One region of the Microbacterium sp. BG28 genome, then DNA from elsewhere that is predicted to be linked to it. Evidence: riboswitches for the same ligand, from Rfam matches in the RefSeq annotation. Region 1 holds a riboswitch; the other holds the start of a gene.

Region 1 (4,032 bases):
GCGCCGACGACGAGCGGGGATGCCTCTCCTGCGCGCGGGCGCGGCGTGATCCGAACGGGGACTCCCGGCACCCAAACGCCCGCCTGCGTCAGGGCGTCCGCCGCAGCGGCGAAGACGTCGGCGGGGGTACCGTCCGCCAGCACGCCGCCGTCGGGCGCGAGCACGACGACGCGGTCGACGAGCTCGGCCCACAGGTCGACGCGGTGCTCGACGACGACGAGCGTCGCCCCGGTGCGGGCGGCGACGGCGGCGACCGCATCCCGTACCTGCCGGGCGCCGTCGGGATCGAGGTTGGCCGTCGGCTCGTCGAGCAGCAGGAGCTTCGGGCGCATGGCCAGTGCACCGGCGAGCGCGAGCCGCTGCTTCTGTCCACCCGACAGCGCGGAGGTCGGGTGGTCGAGCGACACCGACAGCCCCACCGCATCCAGCGCTTCGCCGACCCGCGGCCAGATGGCGTCGGCGGGCACCCCGAGGTTCTCGCACCCGAACGCCACATCGTCGCCGACGCGGGCGAGGATCACCTGCGCGTCCGGATCCTGCAGCACCATGCCCGCGGCGCCGCGGACGGATGCGGGGTGCGCACCGTCGACGGTCAGCTCCCCCGTCGCCTCGCCGTCCTCGTCGCCGCCCAGCACGCCGGCGAAGGCGCGCAGCAGCGTCGACTTGCCCGCACCGCTCGCCCCCAGCAAGAGAACGCGTTCACCGGGCTCGATCGTGAGATCGATGTCGGCGACGGCCCAGCGCCTGCGACCCGCGTGCCGCCACCCCCACCCGCGGGCGACGACCCGCGCGCCGAGAGTCACGCCGCGTCGGCGGCTTCGACGATGCGCGCCTGGCGTCCGGAGGCGAACCGGTCGAGTGCTCCGGTTGCGGCGAGCGCACGCGCGATCAGCCACGAGACGAGCCCGGCGATGACGATGCCGGAGGCGATCGCCGAGACGAAGTAGATCGCGCGGGGCCCCGCGTCATACGCGGCGATGGAGGAGAAGTTCGTGTCGAGAAGCGCCACGGCCAGTCCCGTGAGCGCGCCCGAGACGAGAGCGACCCAGACCCGGTAGTTCGCGTAGGCGAACAGCGCGAAGCCGAGTTCGGCGCCCACCCCCTGCACCACGCCCCAGATGAAGGTCGTGAAGCCCCACTGCGTGCCGAGTGCCATCGAGACGACGGCGGCGACGATCTCGCCGTACAGCGCTGCGCCCGGCTTGCGGATGATGAGCCCCGTGAGGACACCTGCGAACAGCCAACCGCCGGCCAGCAGACCCTCGAGCCCCGGCAGGAACGCGAGCGCCGTGCTCAGCGGCGTCCAGGCCTGACCCCAGACCCAGAAGATGACGCCGGCGGCGACGCCGATCACGCTGGCGACGACGATGTCGACGACCCGCCAGCGCCAGCGCGAGGTGAGAGAAGAACGAGCGGATGTGGACGTGGACGTGTGCATTGATGCTCCTTCCTGCGCCGGCATGATCCGGATCAGGTTCGACGGTCGAAGCGTGGATCCGCTTCCTCTCAGCCCGGCTCACCGGACTCCCGTGGTTGACGTGCCGAGTATAGACCCGCGGCTCGCGCTACCGTAGGCGGGTGACCGTGACTGGCCCGACCCCGCCCACTCGGCGTTCGCTGCGCCGCGGCGGAGACGCCGAGCCATTCGTCGACGAGGCTCCTCTGCCGCCCGACGATCTCGAGATCGAGGTGCCGTCCGCGCCCGTCGACGCGGCATCCACGCCCGCGATGATCGCCGCCGCGAGCTTCGACGACACGACCGATGCCGCCGCGCCCGCACAGGATGCCGCCGCATCCGTGCCGGTCGTCGTACCACCGGCGACGACGGCGCTGAGCTGGGTCGATGAGGCCACCGTCACCAGCGCGTCCCGGGCGGTTCCGCAGCTGGAGGCTGCGGGGGCCGCCTCGTTCACCCCTGTCGCTGCGGACCTGCTCGCGCGTGCCCCCCGCCGCACGCCGTGGCGTCCCGGCGTCCTTGTTCCGATCGCGCTGATCGTCGCCGTGATCGCGGCGTACTGCGGCACCACTCTGCTCTGGCCGCTGCACGCGATCACCCCAACCGTGCAGGCATCGGTCGTCGAGCCCACACCCGCGGCGGCGGCCGTCGGAGCGTGGCCGGGCGAGGGCAGCGCCGCTGTCGTCGTCGACGGCGTTGGCTCCCCCCTCACCTCCAGCGCCGATGCCCGTTCGATCGCGAGCATCACCAAGGTCGTGACCGCGATGGTCGTGCTCGACCAGATGCCCCTGGCCGCGGGGGAACAGGGCCGGGAGTTCGCGTTCAGCGCGGCCGACGAGCGCGAGTACTGGTCGTACCGCCGCAACGGTGAGTCGGCGCTCGACGTTCCGGTGGGCGGCACGCTGACGGAGTACCAGATGCTGCAGGGCATGCTCATGGGGTCCGCGAACAACTACGCCGACCGCCTCGCCGACACCATCTGGCCCAACAACGCGGTCTACGCGCGAGCGGCCAACGACTGGCTCGCAGCGCACGGGCTGACGGGCATCACGATCGCCGGCCCGGCCGGCATCGAGGCCGAGAACGCGGCCACCCCCGCAGCTCTGCTGGAGGTCGCCAAGCGCGCGCTCGCCGATCCCGTCATCGCCGAGATCGTGCGCACCCCCTCCGTGGAACTTCCCGGAGCGGGCCTCGTCGAGAACACGAACAATCTGCTCGCAGACCCCGGCGTCGTCGGCCTCAAGACCGGCACGCTCGACTCCTACAATCTGCTCGCCGCGAAGGACGTCACGATCGGCGACACCACCGTGCGCATCTACGCCGCGACGCTCGGCCAGCCCGACGTCGAGACGCGGGATGCGGCTACCCGCGCCCTCTTCGCCCAGGTCGAGCAGGAACTGCAGCTCACGCCCTCGGTCGCGGCCGGCACGATGGTCGGTCGGGTCGAGACACGGTGGGGCGCGACCGTTCCGATCGTGACCGCGGCCGACGCCGATGTGGTGCTGTGGAACGGCTCCGCGGCGACACTCGCGACCTCGTTCGATCTCGGCGACGCCCGCGAACAGGGCGAGGTCGTCGGCTCCCTCGTCGCGACCGGCCCGAAGAACGCGACGACCGTCGACGTGGTGCTCGACGGCGAGCTGGACGGCCCCAGCCCGTGGTGGCGGCTGACGCATCCGCTCGAGCTTTTCGGCCTCGTCTGAGCCGCGCGGAGCCCGCTCTCAGGCGCGGAAGTCGGGGGACCCGAGCACACGCTCCACGGTGATCTCGAGCGCCACGCGATCCGGGTTCGGACGCGGTTCGCGGTAGCGACGGGTGTAGAGCTCGACGGCGTGGGCGACCGCATCCGCGTCCTCGACGACGCGCGCGGGCCCCTCGAAGCTCAGCCAGCGGCGGCCGTCGACGGTGTTGACGCTCGCACGGCCGGTGCGCTCGACGTTGAGGAACTTCTGTGTGCCGCGTGAGCCGATCACGCGCACGATCCCGTCCTCGTACGTGATGCCGACCGGCACGGAGTGGATGCGGCCGTGACGGTCCAGCGTCGACAGCGTGGCGAGATGGTACTCGGACAGGAACTCGCGCGCGGCGTCTGTGATCACCGCCTCAGCCTGCCAGAGCCGGGTAGGCATCGGCTCAGAAACGCCAGATGAGCGGCACGTACAACACGGCCGCGGCGAGGAACAGAAGAGCGAGCGGGAGCCCGAGACGCCAATAGTCACCGAAACGGTATCCGCCGGGGCCCAGCACCATGAGGTTGGCGGGGGTCGCGACGGGTGTCAGGAAGGACGCGGCGCCCGCGACGGCGAGCGCCATCAGGAAGGTGACGGGACTGACCCCGAGGTTCACCGCGATCGCCGTGGCGACCGGCGCGACGATCAGCACCGTCGCCACGTTCGAGATGAACTGGCCGAGCACGACGGTGACCACGCAGACGGCGAGCAGCGCGAGGTGCGGATCGGTCGAGCCCACGACGTGGAGCACCCCGTCGGCCACGACCTCCGCGGCGCCGGTCTGCAAGAAGGCGGCGGAGAGCGGGATCATGCCGGCGATGAGCACCAGCGTCGTCCACGAGATGT
Region 2 (4,032 bases), on a different contig from region 1:
GTACGCGGGCTCGTCGAGCTGCGCGAGCGCCTGATCCCCTACCTGGCAGCCTCCGCCGCCTCCGCCGTCGAGACGTCGGTGCCGCTCATGCGCCCGCTGTACTTCGACCACCCCGACGACCCGCGGGTGTGGGAGCACCCGCTGCAATGGATGCTGGGGCCCGACCTGCTCGTCGCCCCGGTACTCGAACCCGGCGCGACGGCATGGGACGTCTACCTTCCCGTGGGCGAGTGGATCGAGGCCCGCACGGGCGCGTCGTGGACGGGGGGTCGAGTGGTCACGGCGGACGTATCGTCGCGTACCTCCGTCCCGCTGTTCGTCCGCGCCGCCGCGTGGCCCGCGCTGTCCGAGGTTCTCACGGGCCGGGGCTGACTCGCGGGAGACGGACGCCGGTGGGCTCGGCGGACACAGACTCCGGGGTTCACCCCAGGGAGTACCGGCGAGGGCTCGGCGCCGGCTGATCGACGCCGGCTCTCGCCGTCACGGCCGGAGCGACGCGACGAAGTCGAGCTTCTCGAGCACCGGTTCTGGCAGGGCGAACGGGTAGAAGTCGCTCTTGCCCATCGAGCGGTTGATCATGTTGAGCGCGGTGGCCAGCGGCATCCAGACCTCGGTCACGACGTCGCGGAACGTGTTGAACGCGTCGAGTCCTGGGAACGTGACTAGGCCGTACTGGTCGGCGGTCTCGAGCGTGTCCGTGATGTGCAGGAAGTGGGCCCACGTCTCGGCGAAGTCCTCGTAGGGGTGCATGGTCGCGTACGTCGAGATGTAGCGCGCCTGCCAGTCGGCCGGCGGCCCCTCGGAGTAGTGACGGTCGATCTCGGCCTGGTAGTCGGCGCGCTCGTCGCCGAACAGCGCGCGGGCCTCGGCGGAGCGGTCGGTGTTCTCCACGAGCAGCCACTCGATGTAGTGCCCGACCTCGTGTCGGAAGTGTCCGAGCATGGTGCGGTAGGGCTCTCCCAACTGTTTCTGCACCTTGACCCGGTACGCGTCGTCGCTCTCGGCCAGGTCGATCGTGATGACGCCCGCGTCGTGGCCGATGACGACGTTCTCCTGCACGCTCGAGAGCAGATCGAAGCACAGCCCCTTCTCGGGGTCCTCGGCCTTCCCGATGACCGCGAACCCCAGTCGGTCGAGCTCGAAGAGCAGCCACCTCTTCGCGCGCTCGGCCACCGGGTACTGGGAGAGACCGACGAGGTCGGCGTCGTTGGGTCGCACCCGCGTCAGCTCGCACGCGGAGCACTGACCGCCCTCGACTGCGGCCAGCCACGTGCAACCGGACAGGTCGAGGTTGCGGCACACCTGCCACACGGTCCCGGAAGCATCCACGTACCGGCCCGTGTCGTCGACCGGGACGATCTCGCCCTCCGTGCGGGAGAAGCCGAGCGGGGTGCCGCACGACGTGCAGACGGAGTTCTCGAAGTACAGGGCGTTTCCGCACACGCGGCATCGGAAGGCTTTCACCCGGAAAGCGTGGCAGAGCGAACAGCCCGGTGGCGCGGGCTTGCGGTCCCGAACCGCGGTCCTCGTGAGGGGGACTCCGGGCCTCAGCGCACGAGCGCGAAGCCCCCGGTCCAGCTGAGCTTCTCTCCGGCGGCGAGGGTGAGCTGCAGGAAGCCCAAGGCCTCGAGCTCGTGCGCGCGAGACAGCGAGCCGGCGTCGATGGCGCCCACGCCGCCGGCCTCGACGGCAGAGGACAGGGTCTGCTTCGCTGCGGCGTCGTCGCCCGCGATGAGGACGGTCGTCGCCTGGTCGCCGATCTTCTTGGAGGTGAGCGTGCCGGCGAACGTGGTGTTGAACGCCTTCAGCACGCGCGCGTTCGGCAGCTTCGCCTGGATCTCGGCGGCGGCCGAGCTGCCGGCGGGAACGGTGAGCGAGTCGAAGGTGTCGAAGTCGAGCGGGTTGCTGATGTCGACCACGATCTTGCCGTCGAACTGTGCGCCGTACGCGTCGAGGATGCCCGCCACAGCGGGGTAGGGCACGGCCAGCACGACCACGTCGCCGGAGAGCGGGGCGGCGCCGATCTGATCCTTGGCGATGTACGTCACGCTGCTTCCGCCGTCCGCGAGCACGCCGCCGATCGCGTTGGCCATGTTGCCCGTGCCGATGATGCTGAACTCCGTCATGAGATGTCCTCTCCTCGCACCTACGGCACCGACGATCGTCCCATCCGGCCGCCGGCGCAAGCGTCTCCGCGGCATTCATACGCACTCGATCGGCTCCGCGGCGCAGACCTGCACGTGAGGTGCCGGATGCAATCCCGTCATCCCATGCCGACGGGATTGACGTGCCCGAGTCGTCCGCTAACCTGAACCCACACACACGACACGGGGTGCCCCACGGGGCTGAGATCACACCCGTCGAACCTGATCTCGTCAGTACGAGCGGAGGGATGTCGCACATGACGCGCGCGCCAGAGAACCTGATCGAATCCACCATCCAGGCCTGGGGGGCGGTGCGCGAACGCGGCCCGCTCGTGCAGTGTCTGACCAACGCGGTGGTCACGGGCTTCACCGCCAACGTCCTTCTCGCCCTCGGAGCCGCGCCCGCGATGGTCGACATCCCGGATGAAGCCGGAGCGTTCGCGCGCATCGCTTCGGGGGTCCTGGTCAATCTCGGCACGCCCGGCTCCGAGCAGCGTGAGGCGATGCGCGAGGCCGTGGCGGCCGCGCGCGACGCGGGCACTCCCTGGGTGCTCGACCCGGTGGCGATCGGTGTGCTTCCGGTGCGTACCGCGCTCGCCGCCGAGCTCGCCGCCGCGGGTCCCGCGGTCGTGCGCGGCAACGCTTCCGAGATCATCGCGCTGGATGGCTCGGGCGCCGGCGGCCGCGGAGTCGACGCGACGGACGGCGTTGAGGATGCGGTCGCCGCCGCCCGGCGCATCGCACAGGCCACCGGTGCGATCGTCGCCGTCTCCGGCGCGGTGGACGTGGTCACGGACGGCGCCCGCGAGGTGCGGCTCGGTAACGGCGACGCGTTGCTGACACGCGTCACCGGTGGCGGATGCGCCCTCGGCGCCGTCATGGCCGCGTTCGCCGGCGTCGACGAGGACCGTCTCGCGGCGGTGATCGCCGCGGTCACGGTCTACAACGTCGCCGCCGAGGTCGCCGCGGAGCGCTCCGCGGGACCGGGTGGCTTCGCCGTCGCGTTCCTCGACGCGCTCGCCGGCCTCGACGCCGACATGGTGCGGAGCCGGGCGGTGATCGCGTGAACGCGGATCTCTCGCTGTACCTCGTGACGGATGCGGGCATCGCCGCGGCGGCGGGCCACGACATCGTCGACGTGGTGCGCCAGGCGACGGCGAACGGTGTCACGGCGGTGCAGCTGCGCGAGAAGGACGCTTCCGCGCGCCATTTCCTCGACACGGTGACGCGGGTGTCGGATGTCCTGCCCGAGGGGGTCGCGCTGCTCGTCAACGACCGCGTGGATGTCTTCCTCGCCGCCCGTCAGGCGGGGGTGCGCGTGTCGGGAGTGCACGTGGGACAGACCGATCTTCCGCCGGGCGCGGTGCGCGCACTGATCGGCGATGACGCGATCCTTGGTCTCAGCGCCGCCACTCCCGAGCAGCTCGCCGCCGCATCCGGCGGCGACGCCGTGGACTACGTCGGCATCGGTGCGCTTCACGCGACCGCCACGAAGCGCGATGCGCCGCCACCGTTGGGCCATGAGCGGTTCGCGCGGCTCGTCGCGGCGAGCGCGCTGCCGGCGGTGGCGATCGGCGGAGTCTCGGCGGCCGACCTGGGTCCGCTGCGTCGAGCCGGCGCCGCGGGCGCTGCCGTCGTCTCTGCGATCTGCGGAGCGGGCGACCCCGCGGATGCCGCTCGTATGCTGCGCGCGGCATGGGATGCGGCATGAGTGCCGTGCGCGCCGTTCCGCGGGTGCTGAGCATCGCGGGAACCGACCCGACGGGAGGTGCCGGCATCCAGGCGGACCTGAAGAGCATCGCCGCGAACGGCGGGTACGGCATGGCGGTCGTCACCGCGCTCGTCGCGCAGAACACGCACGGTGTGCGTTCGGTGCACGTGCCGCCGG

What was found. Region 1 has a riboswitch for thiamine pyrophosphate ahead of SK224_RS12350 (ECF transporter S component). Riboswitches for the same ligand answer to the same signal wherever they lie in the genome.
Region 2: it holds a riboswitch for thiamine pyrophosphate, as region 1 does, so the genes downstream of both, thiM (hydroxyethylthiazole kinase) here and SK224_RS12350 (ECF transporter S component) in region 1, are expected to answer to the same signal.

What each region holds. Positions count from the first base shown of each region.
Region 1 is NZ_JAXCHA010000003.1:240,849-244,880, reverse strand. It holds gene SK224_RS12355 (ABC transporter ATP-binding protein) at 1-803, opposite strand, end outside; gene SK224_RS12350 (ECF transporter S component) at 800-1,438, opposite strand; TPP riboswitch at 1,431-1,541, opposite strand; gene SK224_RS12345 (D-alanyl-D-alanine carboxypeptidase) at 1,579-3,159, shown strand; gene SK224_RS12340 (PPOX class F420-dependent oxidoreductase) at 3,178-3,555, opposite strand; gene SK224_RS12335 (SLC13 family permease) at 3,590-4,032, opposite strand, start outside.
Region 2 is NZ_JAXCHA010000002.1:1,017,333-1,021,364, reverse strand. It holds gene SK224_RS10870 (TIM-barrel domain-containing protein) at 1-372, shown strand, start outside; gene SK224_RS10865 (putative zinc-binding metallopeptidase) at 481-1,464, opposite strand; gene SK224_RS10860 (NADPH-dependent F420 reductase) at 1,548-2,126, opposite strand; TPP riboswitch at 2,319-2,410, shown strand; gene thiM (hydroxyethylthiazole kinase) at 2,402-3,211, shown strand; gene thiE (thiamine phosphate synthase) at 3,208-3,855, shown strand; gene SK224_RS10845 (bifunctional hydroxymethylpyrimidine kinase/phosphomethylpyrimidine kinase) at 3,852-4,032, shown strand, end outside.